Regions from separate parts of the Clostridium sp. NSJ-145 genome, predicted to be linked through region 1. Evidence: a T-box and tRNA genes for the amino acid it is inferred to sense, from the RefSeq annotation. Region 1 holds a T-box; the other holds one or more tRNA genes.
The links. The T-box of region 1 lies ahead of leuS (leucine--tRNA ligase). A T-box ahead of a tRNA ligase gene usually reads a tRNA of that ligase, here a tRNA-Leu.
Positions count from the first base shown of each region.

Region 2: it encodes a tRNA-Leu, which carries the amino acid that the T-box ahead of leuS (leucine--tRNA ligase) is inferred to sense. The anticodon was not compared.

Region 1 covers NZ_JAJNOS010000005.1:22,746-32,295, reverse strand. Annotated here, with positions in the region: gene LQE93_RS05890 (response regulator transcription factor) at 1-600, opposite strand, end outside; gene LQE93_RS05885 (NupC/NupG family nucleoside CNT transporter) at 890-2,098, opposite strand; gene LQE93_RS05880 (YccF domain-containing protein) at 2,166-2,528, opposite strand; gene LQE93_RS05875 (NupC/NupG family nucleoside CNT transporter) at 2,772-3,980, opposite strand; T-box leader at 4,175-4,393, shown strand; gene leuS (leucine--tRNA ligase) at 4,448-6,898, shown strand; gene LQE93_RS05865 (DUF5658 family protein) at 7,011-7,379, opposite strand; gene LQE93_RS05860 (hypothetical protein) at 7,678-8,427, opposite strand; gene LQE93_RS05855 (HesB-like protein) at 8,658-8,990, shown strand; gene LQE93_RS05850 (hypothetical protein) at 9,029-9,550, opposite strand, start outside.
Region 2 covers NZ_JAJNOS010000013.1:24,274-33,823, forward strand. Annotated here, with positions in the region: gene purB (adenylosuccinate lyase) at 1-274, opposite strand, end outside; gene ftsH (ATP-dependent zinc metalloprotease FtsH) at 583-2,385, opposite strand; gene hpt (hypoxanthine phosphoribosyltransferase) at 2,429-2,968, opposite strand; gene tilS (tRNA lysidine(34) synthetase TilS) at 2,973-4,367, opposite strand; gene spoIIE (stage II sporulation protein E) at 4,568-6,943, opposite strand; tRNA gene LQE93_RS12205 (tRNA-Leu) at 7,296-7,382, opposite strand; tRNA gene LQE93_RS12210 (tRNA-Met) at 7,388-7,464, opposite strand; tRNA gene LQE93_RS12215 (tRNA-Met) at 7,470-7,545, opposite strand; tRNA gene LQE93_RS12220 (tRNA-Leu) at 7,569-7,655, opposite strand; tRNA gene LQE93_RS12225 (tRNA-Met) at 7,661-7,737, opposite strand; tRNA gene LQE93_RS12230 (tRNA-Met) at 7,742-7,817, opposite strand; tRNA gene LQE93_RS12235 (tRNA-Leu) at 7,843-7,929, opposite strand; gene LQE93_RS12240 (S1 domain-containing RNA-binding protein) at 8,232-8,633, opposite strand; gene LQE93_RS12245 (FtsB family cell division protein) at 8,714-8,995, opposite strand; gene yabQ (spore cortex biosynthesis protein YabQ) at 9,091-9,483, opposite strand; gene yabP (sporulation protein YabP) at 9,490-9,550, opposite strand, start outside.

The sequences.
Region 1 (9,550 bases):
TTCAGCATTATAACTTGGCTCTTTCCACACTTTTTCATAAATTTCATCTATAGAAAATACTCTTCCTTGATTTCTTAAAAGTAATTCTAGTATCCCAAATTCTGTGGCTGTTACCTTAATAATTTCACCGTCTACTACAACTTCTTTACTATCAAGATTTAAAGATAAACCACCACTACTAATTATTGAATTAGATTCTCCTCTTTGTTGTACAGTTCCGAAATTTCCAAGCATAGTATATCTTCTAAGCTGTGATTTAACTCTTGCAATCATTTCTAACGGATTAAATGGCTTAGTTATATAATCATCAGCACCCATATTTAAACCTAATATTTTATCTGTGTCCTCAGATTTTGCTGATATTAATATAATAGGAATGTTTTTTTCTTCTCTTATTTTCATAGTTGTTCTAAGTCCATCCATTTTAGGCATCATTATATCCATTAAAATAAGATGTACTTCTTTTTCTATTAAAGCTTCTATAGCCTGCATACCATCATAAGCCTTAATAACTTCAATCCCTTCATTTTTTAAATATATATCAATTGCTTCAACTATCTCCTTATCGTCATCTACTACTAATACTCTATTTTTATTCATATGTTCCTACTCCCCTTTCTTCATTTATTTATTATATCATGAGAATTATCATATCATCCTCTTTTAAGACTTCTAACAATCTAGATTCTTCTTATATATATAATAGAATAGAAATCTTACAATTCTTTCAAGATAATTATTAAAAATTTCTTAAGATAAAAAATTCTAAGTTAACATAAAAAGTAATATATAAAATTACTTTAGAATTTTTTAAATATAATTTTATAAACAAAAAAATAACCCCTAAGGTTATCTAATAATTAGATTTACCTCAGAGGTATTATTTAAACTATATTGTTAATAAAAGTCCTGCTATTGTTGCGCTTAGAAGATTAGCTAAAGTTCCTGCTATAATAGCTTTCCATCCTAATCTTGCTATGTCACCTTTTCTACTTGGTGCCATACCACCAATTCCACCAATAAGAATTGCTATAGATGAAATATTAGCAAAACCGCATAGTGAGAACGTTGCTATTGCTGCAGCTTTAGTAGATAATGTTGCCATTAGTGGTGAAAGGCTTGTAAATGCAACGAATTCATTTAATACAATCTTTTGTCCTATTAATGAACCTACTGTAATTGATTCTTTCATCGGTACACCAATTATTGTTGCTACTGGTGCAAAAATATATCCTAAAATAGATTGTAAGCTTAAGTTAGCTATTCCAAAGAATCCTCCAATCCATCCTATTAATCCATTAATAAGTGCTATTAAAGCTACAAATGCTAAAAGTATTGCTGCTATATTTAAAACTAAACCTAATCCATCTATAGCACCTTTAGCCGCTGCATCAACAACATTTGCTGAATCATCTTTTACCATTTCAACTTGTTCATTTGCTTTTGCTTGTTTTAATTCAGGTATTATAATCTTAGCCATAATAAGTCCTGCAGGAGCTGCCATAAAGCTTGCAGATACTAAATATTCTATTGGAATACCAAGTAATGAATATCCAACTAATACTGATCCAGATACAGATGCAACTCCTCCAACCATTACAGTGAAAAGCTCTGACTCAGTTAATTTTTCAACATAAGGTCTTATTAAAAGCGGTGCTTCTGTTTGACTTAAGAATATATTACCAGAAGCTGATAAACTTTCTAACTTTGATGTTCCTAAAAGTTTGGATAGTGCCCCACCTATTATTTTTATTACAAATTGCATTACACCTAAATAATACAGAACTGCTACTATTGCTGATGTAAAAATAATTACTCCCAATACATTAACTGCAAATATACTTCCATCATTATTTAGTGAACCAAATAAAAATTTTATCCCTTCATTTGCATAGTTTATTACAGATTGTACTCCTAATGCTATTTTGCTTAATACAAATTTACCTACGCTCCATTTTAATGCAGCAACAGCAAATCCGAATTGAATTAAAAATCCAATTATAATTGTTCTCCAGTTTATTTTCTTCTTATTATTTGATAATAAGAAAGCTACTAGAAAAATAAAAACAATTCCTACTATACTGTTTAAAATTGCCATATTTTCTCCTTTTCTTTTGTATAAATTTATTTAACTTTAGTACTTTTAAATACCAAGTTTAATATGCTTATTTTACTTTTTTCCCAAAGGGCATTAATGATAGTTTGGCTAACTTTAAACTTTGAACTGCAAATGGTATACCTACTATTGTTATACATAAAATCAATGCACTTATAAGATTAGCTATGCATAATTCAAATCCACCAAAGATTATCCAAAATATATTTAAAATAAGGCTTGTACTACTATCGCTTACAGTTATAACTTCTTTTCCAAATGGTGAGAATTGTAGCTTTGCCATTTTGAAACATTGTTTTCCCACAGGTATTCCAACTATAGTTATGCACCATAATATTCCTGTAAATATCCATCCTATAGCTCCAAAGAATCCGCCAAATATTATCCACACTATATTTCCTAAACAGCTCATATCTTTACCTCCTATTTTAAATATAAAACATTACAAACATTCTTATTATATAAAAATTTTTCATAATATCAATACTCAAAATAATACAATTTAAATTTTCCTATATTATAATACAATTAAAATTTGTCATTATATCAATAACCTATTTAATAAATATCTATATTAAGTTATTAATTTTATCAATAAAAAATACCCTCTAAAGCTATCTAATAATTAGATCTATCTCAGAGGGTATTATTTAAACTATATTGTTAATAAAAGTCCTGCTATAGTTGCGCTTAGAAGGTTAGCTAAAGTTCCCGCTATAATAGCTTTCCATCCTAATCTCGCTATATCACCTTTTCTACTCGGTGCCATACCACCAATTCCACCAATAAGGATTGCTATAGATGAAATATTAGCAAAGCCACATAGTGAGAATGTTGCTATTGCTGAAGCTTTAGCAGATAATGTTTCCATTAGTGGTGAAAGACTTGTAAATGCTACGAATTCATTTAATATAATCTTTTGACCTATTAACGAACCTACTGCAATTGATTCTTTCATCGGCACACCAATTATTGTTGCTACTGGTGCAAAAATATATCCTAAAATAGATTGTAAGCTTAGGTTAGCTATTCCGAAGAATCCTCCACCCCATCCTATTACACCATTAATAAGTGCTATTAAAGCTACAAATGCTAAAAGTATTGCCGCTATATTTAAAACTAAACCTAATCCATCTATAGCCCCTTTAGCTGCTGCATCAACAACATTTGCAGAATCGTCTTTTACCATTTCTATTTGATCATTTACTTTTGCTTGTTTTAATTCAGGTATTATAATCTTTGCCATAATCAATCCTGCTGGTGCTGACATAAAGCTTGCAGATACTAAGTATTCTATTGGAATACCTAATAAAGAGTATCCAACTAAAATTGAACCTGAAACTGAAGCTAATCCACCAACCATTACTGTGAATAGTTCTGATTCAGTAAGTTTTTCAACATAAGGCTTAATTAAAAGTGGTGCTTCTGTTTGACCTAAGAATATATTAGCTGAAGCTGATATAGTTTCTAACTTAGAAGTACCTAAAAGTTTAGATAAGGCTCCACCTATTATTTTTATAACAAATTGCATAATACCTAAGTAGTATAATACTGAAACTACTGCTGATATGAATATTATTACCCCTAATACATTAACTGCAAATATACTTCCATCATTAGTTAATGAACCAAATAAGAATTTTATTCCTTCATTTGCATAGTTTATTACAGACTGTACTCCTAATGCTATTTTGCTTAATATAAATTTACCTACGCTCCATTTTAATGCAGCAAGCGCAAATCCAAATTGAATTAAAAATCCAATTATAATAGTTCTCCAATTTATCTTTTTCTTGTTGTTTGAAAGCAAAAAAGCTACTAGGAATATAAATGCTATCCCTAGAATACTGTTTAAAATTGCCATAAAAACACTCCATCCTTTGTAAAATATTATTTCTTAGTTTAGTTTTATCAAAAATGCATTTAATATTCTTATTAGATAATTAATCATATATTATAATTTCATATATTAATTTATAATATTGTCTTTCATTTTTTATATCATTATTGACTTATCACAACCACTTACTATATAATTAATACATATTTTTATAAATAATTATTGCACTGATAAGGAGTAGTACTATATTTTTGTAATCTATAGAGAGCTGTTGTTTGGTGGAAAACAGTGATACAATTATAGGAACTTGCCTTTGAGCTTACTTGTTAAAAGCAAGTACGGATTCCCCGTTACGGATTTGAGTGAAAACTTTAAACTGTTATAAGTTAAAGTTTTAATAAGAGTGGTACCGCGAAACAATGCCTTTCGTCTCTTAATTGAGATGAGGGCTTTTTTTAATTTATAATTGACTAAACGAGGAGGTTTTAAATATGAGTAACTACGGAACTGCCATAGATAAAAAATGGCAAAAAAAGTGGGAAGAAACTGAACTTTATAAATTTAATCCTGATGCCGAAGGTGAAAAGCTTTATGTTTTAGAGATGTTCTCTTATCCATCAGGAAGCCAATTACATGCTGGTCACTGGTTTAACTATGGACCTGTTGATTCTTGGGCAAGATTAAAAAAGATGCAAGGCTACAACGTATTCCAACCAATGGGATTTGATGCTTTCGGATTACCAGCTGAAAACTTTGCAATTAAAACAGGTATCCACCCTTGGGATTCTACAGAAAAGAATATCAAGACAATGGAAGAACAATTAAGAGCTATGGGGGCTATGTTTAACTGGGAAAATGAAGTTATAACTTGTACTCCTGAATATTATAAATGGACTCAATGGGTGTTCTTACAATTATTAAAGAACGGATTAGCTTACAGAAAGAAAGCTCCTGTAAACTGGTGTCCATCTTGTAATACAGTTTTAGCTAATGAGCAAGTAGTTGATGGTGCTTGTGAAAGATGTTCAACAGAAGTTACTAAAAAAGACTTAACTCAATGGTTCTTCAAAATAACTGAGTATGCTGATGAACTGTTAGAAAAACTAGATACTTTAGATTGGCCTGAAAAGACAGTTGCTATGCAAAAGCACTGGATAGGAAAATCTACTGGTGCTGAAGTTACTTTCAAGGTTAAGGATTCAGATCTTAGCTTTGATGTATTCACAACTAGAGTTGATACTTTAAATGGTGTTACTTATGTTGTTTTAGCTCCTGAAAATGAATTAGTAGATAAATTAACTACTGCTGAAAATAAAGCTGCAGTTGAAGAATATAAAGAGGCTGCTAAGAAGCAATCTGATATAGAAAGACAATCTCTATCAAGAGAAAAAACTGGTGTATTTACTGGTTCATATGCTATAAATCCTATAAACGGTAAAGAAGTTCCAATCTGGGTTGGTGACTACGTACTTGCAACTTACGGTACTGGTGCTGTTATGGCTGTTCCTGCTCATGATGAAAGAGATTTTGCTTTTGCTACTAAATTTAACTTACCAATAGAAAGAGTTATAGTGAGCAAAAAAGGTGAAGAAATCGAACTTCCATACTGTGAATATGGAAAACTAGTTAACTCTGGAGAATTTGATGGATTAACTACTGAAGAAGCTAAGGAGGCTATAGTTGCAAAACTTTCTGAGAACAACTTAGGTTCTGCTAAAGTTAATTACAGATTAAGAGACTGGTTAGTTTCAAGACAAAGATACTGGGGTGCTCCAATTCCAATAATATACTGTGATGATTGTGGTGCTGTTCCAGTTCCAGAAAAAGATCTTCCAGTTGAATTACCTTACAACGTTGAGTTTGCTCCAGATGGTAAATCACCACTTGCTAAGTGTGAAGAGTTCGTAAATACTACTTGTCCTTGCTGTGGTAAACCAGCTAAGAGAGAAGTTGATACATTAGATACATTCGTATGTTCATCTTGGTATCAAATGAGATATGTTGATAATAAAAACACTGAAAAGGCATTTGATAAGGAATTAGTAGATAAGATGCTTCCAGTTGACAAATATGTTGGTGGACCAGAGCATGCTTGTATGCACTTATTATATGCAAGATTTATTACTAAAGCTTTAAGAGATATGGGTTACTTAAGCTTCGATGAACCATTTAAGAGCTTAACTCACCAAGGACTTATCCTAGGACCAGACGGATTAAAGATGTCAAAATCTAAAGGAAATACAATATCTCCAGATGATTATATTAAAGAATACGGTGCTGACGTATTTAGAATGTACCTAATGTTTGGTTTTGCTTACACAGAAGGTGGAGCTTGGAGTGATGATGGTATTAAGTCAGTAGCTAGATTCGTTGATAGAATAGAAAGATACCTTGATATGTGTAGAGAAGCTATTCAAAGTGGTGAAAATAATAAAACTACAATGGATAAAGCTGAAAAAGAACTAAACTTCTGGTTAAACAATGCTATTAAGGGTGTTACTGAAGATGCTGATAAGATGCAATTTAACACTGCTATAGCAAGAATGATGGAATTCATAAATGCTTTATCTAAATATATTAAAGAAGAAGTTAAGAATTTAGAATTCTTAAATACAGTTTGTGAAAGCTTTATAAAAATCTTAGCTCCATTTGCTCCTCACTTTGCTGAAGAACAATGGAATCTATTAACTGGTTCTTATTCAGTATTTAACGAAGCTTGGCCTTCATATGATGCTAAAGCTCTTGTTAAAGATGAAATAGAAATAGCTATCCAAGTTAATGGTAAGATTAAGGCTAGAATCAACGTTGCTTCTGATTTAGATGAAGAAGGAATTAAAGCTGCTGCTTTAGCTGATGAAGCTATAGTTCAAGCTACTGAAGGCAAGACAATAGTTAAAGTTATAGTTATTAAAGGTAGACTTGTTAATATTGTTGTAAAGTAATTTTATAATTAACTAAATTAATTAGGCTATTGCAATTTAGTCAGTCTATAAACTAGAAAAAGGTGGATTTTTTAATCCACCTTTTTTTCATAAACTTAAGTTATAAAGCTAATTAATATTGCCAATTTAAAATCATAAATCCAACATTAAATAGATGTAATAAATTTATTAATATATAAAAACTCACTAATCCTATACTCGCAATTAATGATCTCTTAATTTCTTTTTCATTTGAATATCTACTTCTAAAGTACCAATAATAAAGAATTACTGCTATAACTACAATTTTAAAAAAGTATGGCAATAATCCATCTATTACTGGTGCTAAAAAAACATTAGCTTCTATAAACATTGTAGGTTCAAGTTTCAAAAGAAGTTTAGTAAAAAATAAATCAGATAAGTTTAATAAGTATAATATAATCAAATTTATTTTTAATTTATGATATTTATTTTCTTTTAAATAATTACTTTTAAAAAACATAATTCTCTCACTTTCATATATAAATTTGATTACTATGTTCATTGATTAAGGTACTATATATGTACTTATCTTTTAGATATTTGTAAAAGTTTTTATCGAAAATATGTTATCTATATTTTAAATTAAGAAATAAAAATTAATTGACTATATTAAAGTATTATGTAATTATATTTTAATTTTATCTTTAACTATTATATTTTCTCAAGAAATTTAGTACTACAAATTATTGTATTTTACTAACTTTTTCATATATTCAACTTATTTTATGACAACTATATAAAAAAAGATGTAGCTTTCGCTACATCTTATCAAGAACTATTTTAAATTTTTGTAAAACTGCACTAACAATCTCTTTATCTAAAGGCTTATAATAATCTAATAATTCTGATTGTTCTAATGCATCATAAGCTTCTCTAGCCATTTCCATCCAATTTTCCGGTATATAAACCCATACTATTTCTTCATAGCTACAGCTTAATAAAAAATGCTCCATTCCAAAAAATGAATACTCCTCTATCTTATGTAAAGTATTAAAAGCTTCATAATCTTTAACAATCTGACTAGTTATTTTATATTCATAAATATCGGCATAGAAAAAATCAAATTCTTCTGATTCTGCTTCAAAAGCATCTTTATTAATAATAGTAATCTTAGGATTATATTTGAAATTGCAATTATATAAATCAATTACATCTTTGCTTATTTCATAAACTATAACTTCATCTACTTCTTCTTTCTTTGCCATTTCTTGAGCAACATATCCAAGACCTAGTCCTACTATACCAACTTTTCCTTTTGCTCTTTCTATGGCAAAATATGAACCTTCTATTTCTAAAGGTGTTAGTCTCATCCAAACATGATCGTAATCATGAACTAGTTCTGCTATCTTTAACCTTATTCTATCTTTTCTTTCATACAAGTACCCTTGAACGATTCCTTGTAATCCATCTATCCTCTTTATCTCAAAATCACCAATTTTACGAGGTCTTATCTTCCTATTATATTCCTTTATTTTACTTAAGACATAGTCTCTATCAAAAGGCTTCAATCTTAACAATCCCTTTCTATTTTTCGTACTTTAATTTTATCCCAATACCATTATACACTTTATATTATGCTAAACATAGTAAATATTATATTTACAATTTATAGAAATTTCAAGGTTTTTCTCATATGTTATTATTTTACAATATATACCTAAAAAACCTCTTGCCATTTCCGACTATTATGGTATACTATAAATATAATTTGAATATAAATAATATGAGGTGAATAAATATGAATAAATTTATAATAAGCGAAGAAGCATACAACGAATTTAAGGCATTTTTACAAGATAATGAAATAGAAAAATTCAGCATAAGAATTAACTTAGCAGGGTTTGGATGTAGTGGTCCAGCATTTAACATAACTGTTGACGATGCTAATGAAAATGACGTAGTTGAAACTATGAATGATATTACTTTCATAGCTGAATCAAAATTAATCGATGAATTTGGTGGATTTAAATTATTATCTTCAGAAGAAAATGGCGGAAGAGGTTTATCTTTAAAACCAGTTATCGAAGTTGAAGGTGGATGTGGATCTTGTGGAGGCGGTTGCCACCACTAAAAATAATAAGAGCTATTGATATATCAATAGCTCTATTTTTATAATTTAAACATATAATTTTTATATTTACTATTTATTTCTTCTATACCTTTTAATATATCTATCCAATATCCTTTATTAATCATCTTTTCGGCTTTTTCTTCACCTTCTAAATTACTTAACTTCTCTTCCATAAAACTATTGATATATGTGTTCAACTCATAAGATATCTCTTTCATAACCGAAATATCCATAGCTAATTTATCATCTAACTTAATTGAATTCATATCATTTGACATATAATTAATCAACAAGTTATATATTAGTCCTTCTATATTAGCAAATACCTCATTTTGGTCAGTTCCCGTTAAATCTACCTTATTATCCTTTTTAAACCATGAAGTTTCTATATTCTTTAAGTATTTTTCCCATAAGTTTAATTCTGCAATATTTATTAAATTATAATTTTTATACAATGTTAATATTTCTTCACTTGTAATACTCTGTGATGAAATACATCCCTCAAGAGTTAATAGGATAGATTCATTTCTTGTTCTTATCTCCTCTATACTCTTATTTAT
Region 2 (9,550 bases), on a different contig from region 1:
GACATTGAAGACCGTAAGCGTAAACATGGCTCATTACGTCATGTCTTACTTCCTTCTCTTTCTTTATTGCCTCATCATAATTTATATTATTTATATTCGCTCTTAATTCTTCTAACTGCTCTTCAGTTATATCTAACCCAAGTTCCTTTTCTCCCTCTGCTAAGGCTACCCAAAGCTTTCTCCATGTAGAAAATTTCATATCATCTGAAAATATATAACTCATTTCTTTTGATGCATATCTTGTGTTAAGTGGTGTATCATAAACGTTTCTCATCTCATACCTCCATACGAATATATATTTATATATTAAACTTTTCATTCGTATTGTAGCATACTTTATTATTTTTTTCACTCTTTTTATTAAAGTCATTTGGTAATTTAGTATTTATTTTGTAAAATAAATCATAAATGCCTTTTTTAACATTAATATTCTTACTTTATTATTTTATTGACTTTACTAATATATACTAAGTTTAATCTTTACATAATTTATCGATTATTTCTATTAGATTTAATAAGCAAAAAGGATACTGTTTAATTAAATAACAGTATCCTTTATTATTATACCTAAAACTATATCAATTAATTCGCATCAAATATTGCTTCAAATTCTTTGCCATCAATTTTTTCTTTATCTAACAATTCAGCAGCAACTGCATGTAGCTTTGAAATATTATTCTTTAATAATGTTTCAGCTGTATCGTATGCTTGTGATATAAATTTCTTTACCTCTAAATCTATCTTAGCACCTACTTCTTCACTGAAGTTTCTACCTCTACCTAAGTCTCTTCCTAAGAAAACTTCATTATTGTCACTTCCATATGAAATAGTTCCTATTTCATCACTCATTCCATATTCCATAACCATAGATCTAGCAATAGATGAAGCTCTATCTATATCATTTTTAGCACCTGTACTTATATCTCCAAGAACTAATTTTTCTGCTACTCTTCCTCCAAGTAGTCCTACCATCTCATCTTTTAATTTTTCCTTTGATGTATAAGCTCTATCCTCAGTAGGTAAGTGCATAGTGTATCCACCAGCCATACCTCTTGGAATGATACTTATCTCATGTACAGGATCTGAATGTTTTAATAATTTCATTACAACAGCATGCCCTGCCTCATGATAAGCAGTAAGCTTTCTATCATGCTCACTTATAGTTCTACTCTTCTTTTCTGGACCTGCTATAACTCTTGTTATAGCTTCTTCAAACTCATCCATACCAATTTTTTTCTTATCTTTTCTAACAGCTAAAAGTGCTGCTTCATTTGCTAAGTTTTCTAAATCTGCACCACTAAATCCTGGTGTTCTCTTAGCTAAAACTTCTAAACTAACATTTTCATCTAAAGGTTTCTTTTGAGTATGAACCTTTAAAACTGCTTCTCTACCCTGTCTATCAGGTCTTCCAACAACTATTTGTCTATCAAATCTACCTGGTCTTAAAAGTGCCGGGTCAAGTATGTCTGGTCTATTTGTAGCTGCTATCATGATTATTCCTTCATTAGCTCCAAATCCATCCATCTCAACAAGTAATTGATTAAGTGTTTGTTCTCTTTCATCATGACCTCCACCTAATCCAGCTCCTCTTTGACGACCAACAGCATCTATTTCATCGATAAACACTAATGATGGTGCACTTTTCTTTGCTTGTTCAAATAGGTCTCTAACTCTTGAAGCACCTACCCCAACAAACATTTCAACGAAATCTGACCCAGATATACTGAAGAATGGCACTCCAGCTTCACCAGCTATTGCCTTAGCTAATAAAGTTTTACCTGTTCCAGGTGGCCCTACTAAAAGAACTCCTTTCGGTATTCTTGCTCCCATTTCTGTGTATCTTGATGGTTGTTTTAAGAAATCTACTATTTCTTCTAACTCGGCTTTTTCTTCGTCAGCTCCTGCAACATCATTAAATGTTACACGCTTACTATCAGGAGTCATCATTTTAGCTCTACTCTTTCCAAAATTCATAACTCCTTTTCCACCGCCACCACCTTGAGATTGTTGGGTGAAAATAAATATAAATATCCCAAATAACACCATAATCATAATTGTCGGAATAATACTTACCCAAAAACTATTATTTGATGGTGGTATGTATTCCATCTTAACGTCATCTTTAGGATATTGAGCATTAAGTGCCTCTATCATAGTATCTGGTGCATAAACAGTAAAATTCTTACCATCCCTTGTTTCTCCTGTAATGGTCATTTTATCTGTTTGAATCGTAACACTTTCAATCTCATTGTTTATCCATTTTTGTTGAAAATCACTAAATACTATTTTGTCAGCTGTATTGCCTCCATTTAGTAAAAATGTAGCTGATAGAATTAATAAAAATATGGCTATTATCCATACAGTTGCACTTGAATACTTCTTCATCCAAGGCCCCCCTTTCTTCACTTAAAATCTATTTGCCTAAATATTATTTTTCGTAAACTGATCTTTTTAAAATTCCTACAAAAGGTAAATTTCTATATCTATTAGCATAGTCTAATCCATATCCAACTAAGAATTCATCTGGAACCTCAAATCCAATATATTTTACATCTATATCAACCTTTCTTCTAGCTGGTTTACTTAATAATGTAACTATCTCTATAGATTTTGCATTTCTTCCTTTAAGGAAATCAACTAAATATTCTAAAGTAATTCCACTATCTATTATATCCTCTGCTATTATTACATCTTTACCTTCTATACTATTATCTAAATCCTTAAGAATTCTTACTACTCCAGAACTTTCTGATGATTCTCCATAGCTTGATACAGACATAAAATCCATTTCACATGGAATAGAAATATTTCTAACTAGGTCTGAAACAAATATTACTGAACCTTTTAATACCCCTATAACTAATAAATCTTTCCCTGCGTATTCCTCGCTTATAGCTTTTCCTAATTCCTTTATTTTTAAAGCTATTTTTTCCTCACTTAATAGTATTTCTTGAACGTCATTCACCATTTTTTTAAACCCTTTCCTTAAATGTTATTTTTAATATTTGTTTTGTATTACTAGTTACTTTAAATTGTTCAGAAACTTTGACATCTACAACCCAAGCTATTTTTTCATCAAAACAAACTATAGGAATTATGTCTCTACTTTCCTTTGGAATCTTTAAATTTATAAAGATATCTTTTAGCTTTTTAGTACCCTTCATTCCTATAGGCACCATTTTATCTCCATCTTTACGGTATCTTACAATAATTCCTTCTTCTATCTTATCATAATCAAAAAACTTTATTAAGTCATTATTGGAAAATTCTATGTTATTTTTTTTGTTGATAATTTGCATATCAATTTTATAGTTATCAAACTCAAATTGGTTTATTAACTCTTCTTTTTTAATATAAATTTCTTTATCTTTAATCTTTTCATTTTTGCTTTTTCTCTGTCTAAATATTATATCCCCATAAACATTTTGAACTATTATCCCATTTGTTAAATGTATCTCTTTATTAGTTCCCAATTTTGATAACTCTATAATATCTACTATATGCTTCATTTCAAAGTTCTTATGAGAATTTGAAATCTTTTTAAAACCTCTCTTTAATACCCGAGTTATTATAGCTTCCTTTTCTTCTTCAAAAAGCTTTTTACTTACAATAATTGCATCATTTTTTTCTTCACAATATTTGTTATAGGCTATTTCTGCAACTTCTTCTAAATATTCATTATCCTTTTGTAATAAAAAAGCCATTCTATTTAAAGTATCAATAATATCATCATTAAAATTCTCTTTCATATAAGGAAGAATATCTAATCTAACTTTATTTCTATTATATATCTTCTCATAATTGCTTTTATCTATTCTTGGATTTAATTTATAATCTTCACAATACTTTTCAATTTCATTTCTATTTAAACAAAGAATAGGTCTTATTATTCCATCTTCTCTTTTTGCCTTAATCCCTGTTAATCCGTCTAATCCACTTCCTCTCATAAGCCTCATTAAAATAGTTTCTGCTTGATCATTTGAATTATGTGCTACTGCAATCTTATCATAAGAAAACTTTTCTTTTATTTTATTAAAAGCTTTATATCTTTCTTCACGCCCTGCTAGTTCTATAGATTGACCTTCTTTTGCTGCTATAGTTGCTATATCTATTCTTTCTATATAATTTTCTACTTCTAAAGCCCTGCATAAATCTTTTGTATAATTCTCATCTTCAAGAGCTTCTTCACCTCTTAATAAATGATTTATATGTATTGCTCCTAATTTCAAATTAAATTCACTTCTTAACCTAGCTAATATATGTAATAAACATACCGAATCCGGTCCACCTGATAAAGCTACAAGAATCTTATCACCATTTTCTATAAGTCTATTTTCTATAATATACTTTCTTACTTTATCTAACACTTGTTTTCTCCTATAATTATATTTTTTTAATATTATATATATAATACCTTTACAATATTTTAATGTAAATATTTCTATCAATTAATAATTAAGATAAAAAAATAATAATCAATGAATAAAGTCAGCAATGCTGACTTTATAAGTTTTATTCAGGAACTGCCAAAGCAGTTCCATCCATAATTATTCATTATTAATTCTTACTAATAAATTGAGTATGCCTTTGAAACAACTACAGTCATATCATCAAATATCTTTCCGTTACTTAACTCCTTTGCTTTTTCCAAAATATCTCTTGATAAATATTCTGGATTATTAGTACTCTTTTCTAAATACTCTTTAACCCATTTATAATTTCCAGCATTATTTTTATCAACATCTAAAATTCCATCAGTTATTGTAACTATAATATCTCCATGTTTTATCTTTCTCTTTATTTTCTTAATTTCAATACTATCTAAAATTCCAAAAGGTAACTCAGAACTTTCTATCACCTCTACCTCTTTACCTCTCTTTATAAAGCTAACTACACCTCCGACCTTAATAAAAGAAACATCACCTGTATATAAATCAATAGAATTCATATCTAATGTTGTAAATTTTTCATCTTCATTAAACTTCATTCCCATTATAGAATTTATCGTATTTATAGATGTAGACTCATCAAAGCCTTGTTCCATAAATTTTTCTATTAGATTTACTGTTATGTTGCTTTCTGCCCCAGCTTCAGGTCCTGATCCCATACCATCACTAAGAATAGTTACATATAGTCCATTTTTATTTTTTCCAAAGCTAAAAGTATCACCAGAGTATTTTTCTCCATCCTTAGGTGTAAATGCTGCATAAGATAATATATTATATTTTGGTGTTTCTTCTATTACAAATGTACACTCATTATTATTAGGATTAATTCTACATCCATCATCAGTTAACGATAATGGTATCTTTATTAAATCACTTATTACCGGTAATACATTCTTTATACAATAACTACATCCTTCACAATTATCTCTTTTAACCTTTATTTTTAAATGGCCACATCTATCAGTATAACTATATAAATCATTATATTTTATATTATTTTTCACGAATGTTTTTCTTAACAGCTTGTCTACTTCCATACAATTAGTAACATCTTTTTCAAAATCTCTTATAATATCATCCATTGCTATAGACATATTATTCATTTGATTAGCAATTAATTTTCTACCTTCTACTAGCCTATTTTTCACATTTTCATTTACAGTATAATTATTAAGTAAATTTTCGGTTCCTTTTAATAAAGTATTTAACTTAACACACTTTCTATCTAAATCTTTTGGAATTATAATTTTTCCACTTTCACAACTACCTATTAATTCACCAAAACACGAAAAAGTAGTATGAAGCTCTCTTCCCCAACATTTATTATTCAATTCACAATTAGAACACACTCTATCAGCCAGATTTTCTATCAATGCTACACTCTTATTTTTAATAAGTAAATTATTATTTTCAGATAAATTATTTAAAGAATCCGATATTGTGTTTAATATATTTTTGAACCCATCTAATCTATCCATGAATTCATTCTTTATTCCTTGAATCTGTATTTCATTTATATTTTTACTTTTTTCTTCATTATTTATTTCTGCTAATATATCTTTAATAAAATTATTAGGAATTAAAAGTAACCAAATCGCAGATATACTCACTTGAAAGATATTAGCTAGTCCTATACTATCAGAGTACATAACAACTAAAAAATAAGCTATTATATATGCTAATGCAGAGAATATTTTACCAGTATCTTTAAATATCCCGACAATCAATCCACATATACTATAGAGGCCTATTGGCAAAAATAAGTTTTTTGTTGTTATTCCTATTATAATTCCCATAGTTACTCCAAGTATAGTTCCTGCTGAGATCCCACCAGAATACGCAATTGTAATTACTGCAATTAATCCTAAAAGATCTCTTATTTTTATACCTAGAAGTTCAAATCCACCTATTCCTGCAACTATTAAACATAGTATTATAGCAATACTTATAAGTTCTTCTACAGAAAATATATAGTTTGTCTTTATTTCAGATAAACAACTTACACCATAATTAATAATATAGAAAAATGGTATTATTGATATAGCCTCTATAATTGAAAATCCTAAATTTATACCTATTCCTTGATTTCCAATAACAGTTCCTAAAGCCACATAAATTGTAGTTGTTATTAAAAACAATATCTTCTTGCTTATTTTTTTATCTAACTTATTCATTACATATCCATATGTAACAATAGATACAGCTATTATAAAATATATAAATGCATTATCAATAACCTTATAGGTACTTAAATATCCTAAACTAACTGAAACAAAAGCAGTTAAATATTCTCTTTCTTGTCTCTTAATTATTGTAGATATTAAGTAAGCTATTCCAAAAGGTGCTAAAGTTAAACCTTCAACAAAATTAAGGTTTACTCTTCCTAATGTAATCCCTATAACAAAGGCTACTATCATCGTAGCTAAGTTGCTTTCCAAATTTATTTTTCTTTTATTTACTCTTTTATATGTAGGTACCTTAACCTCGTATTGCATAACACTCACCCTTTTCCATAATTTGTATATTGATTATAACATTTCATTAATCTACTATTATGTCAGTTAATGTACCTACATAGCTTTTTTCATAAGACAAGATAATATTTTTTTCTATTTATATATATAGTTTTATAGTTAAGATTACATAAAATCTTTTTACTACCTAATTTAAAAATCTATTTTTTGTCGCAAAACCTAATTTAAGATAAATTTTTCGAAATTAATTATAGTAATAATTTCTTGTATAAATTCATAGAATATTTTTTAAATAAAAAAATCTCACATTTCGTGAGATCATTTAAACATTATTTAGAAATAAAAAAAAGACTTAAAACTAAGTTTTAAGTCTTGGTGCTGAAGACCGGAATCGAACCGGTACGGTATCGCTACCGCAGGATTTTAAGTCCTGTGCGTCTGCCTGTTCCGCCACTTCAGCGTATCTGGTAGCGGAAATAGGACTTGAACCTACGACACCTCGGGTATGAACCGAGTGCTCTAGCCAGCTGAGCTATTCCGCCATGTTTGGTTGCGGGGGCAGGACTTGAACCTACGACCTTCGGGTTATGAGCCCGACGAGCTGCCAACTGCTCCACCCCGCGTTATTGTTAAACTAAATTCAACTTGGTGCTGAAGACCGGAATCGAACCGGTACGGTATCGCTACCGCAGGATTTTAAGTCCTGTGCGTCTGCCTGTTCCGCCACTTCAGCGTATTTGGTAGCGGAAATAGGACTTGAACCTACGACACCTCGGGTATGAACCGAGTGCTCTAGCCAGCTGAGCTATTCCGCCATGTTGGTTGCGGGGGCAGGACTTGAACCTACGACCTTCGGGTTATGAGCCCGACGAGCTGCCAACTGCTCCACCCCGCGTTATTAAAGTTGAATTTAGTTTATTTGGTGCTGAAGACCGGAATCGAACCGGTACGGTATCGCTACCGCAGGATTTTAAGTCCTGTGCGTCTGCCTGTTCCGCCACTTCAGCACGTTTTGTTGTCGCCGCCTGACGACAAAATTAATTATATATTATGATTATTATACTGTCAACACATTTTTTATTTTTTTTTAATTTTTATCAATTTTACGATGTAATCAGCATCAAACTTTACCCTCAAACCTAGTAATATAGCCATTCTTTTAATATTTAAAAAAGTAGTTTTTTTGTTAATTTATTAGGCTTATTATGTCTCCAAACTCTATATTTATTAAAAAAATAACTAAAAATAAAAAAATAAAGACTGCCTTTACACAATCTTTATTATCTATATATATTATATATAACTCTAATTAAAAGCTTTTTTTGCTTCTACCTTTAAATTCTTGATTTTTCTTATAATCTTGTTGTCTTTCTTCACTATCTTTTAAGAATCTAGACATTATATCTTCGAAATTAGCTGTATTAGTTTTTTTCTTTTCTGTACCCCATTCGAATTCTGCTGGTTTTACTGATTTCTTCTTAACATTAGCTTGTTTAATAGATAAGCTGATTTTTCCATTATCATCGATTGAAATAACTTTTACTTTTACTTTATCTTGTTCATTAAGATGTTCTCTTATATCCTTAACAAAAGAGTCTGCAACCTCTGAGATATGGACTAATCCAGTCTTTCCTTCTATCTCTACAAACGCTCCAAAATTTGTGATATTAACCACTGTACCTTCTAATATTTTTCCTGCCGCTAATGTCATGCTACAAAGAATCCTCCTTAAATTTTTAATAAATATATGTCATTATTAATAATAACCCTTTTAGTAATATGTTAATCATCTTACTCTTGAGGCTCTGAAGGAAGTATTATTTGTTCACCTTCCTTAATAAGTCCAAGTCTTTCTCTTGCTAACTTTTCTAGGTAATCGTAATTCGATTGTACCCTTTCTAACTCAGCTTGTAATTTTCTGTTTTCTTCTTTTTTTTCATTGAGTTGTTCACTTTTTTTAGCTATATCATTATTTATTCTTTTTATAGCCATAGTTTGTTTAACAACATTAAATCCAAATACTACAAACAGAATAATAATTACTATGCTTCTTAAGGTTATCTTTTTCCTCATAAATATAGAACCCTCTTTTTAATAATCTATATTTATATTTTAAACACTCTACATATTTTATTCAAGTCATTTTTATACAACTTATAGCTTCTCTTCTAATTATTTTTCCCCATAATATTATAAAATATAATTTTAAATGGATATAATACATTCTTAACTACTATTCTTGACATCTTTCCTAAAAAATTTAACATCTTAATCTCAAATTTTAAACAAATTGGGCTAACTAACTTTAAATAAATAAACAATGTTGCAAGCATAAATAAATATACGTATGCTCCTAAAAATGCATAATTGGTGTAAAGCAAGAAACAAAATACCACTAAGGCAGCTAAAATCCAAAATAATATATCTTCAATTGCAATTATTATTTTAGGAACTTTACTGCCTCTTATAATTCTATACAAATCAAACATAGCTCCTGTCAATATACCAGCTAATATTGAGTATAAAATTATATTAAACTGTGCACTTGTTGGTAATGGCATAATACTCTACTTAAATAGCCTTCCAATTATACTTTCTTTTTCTTTTTTCATTTCTTTGCCACTATAC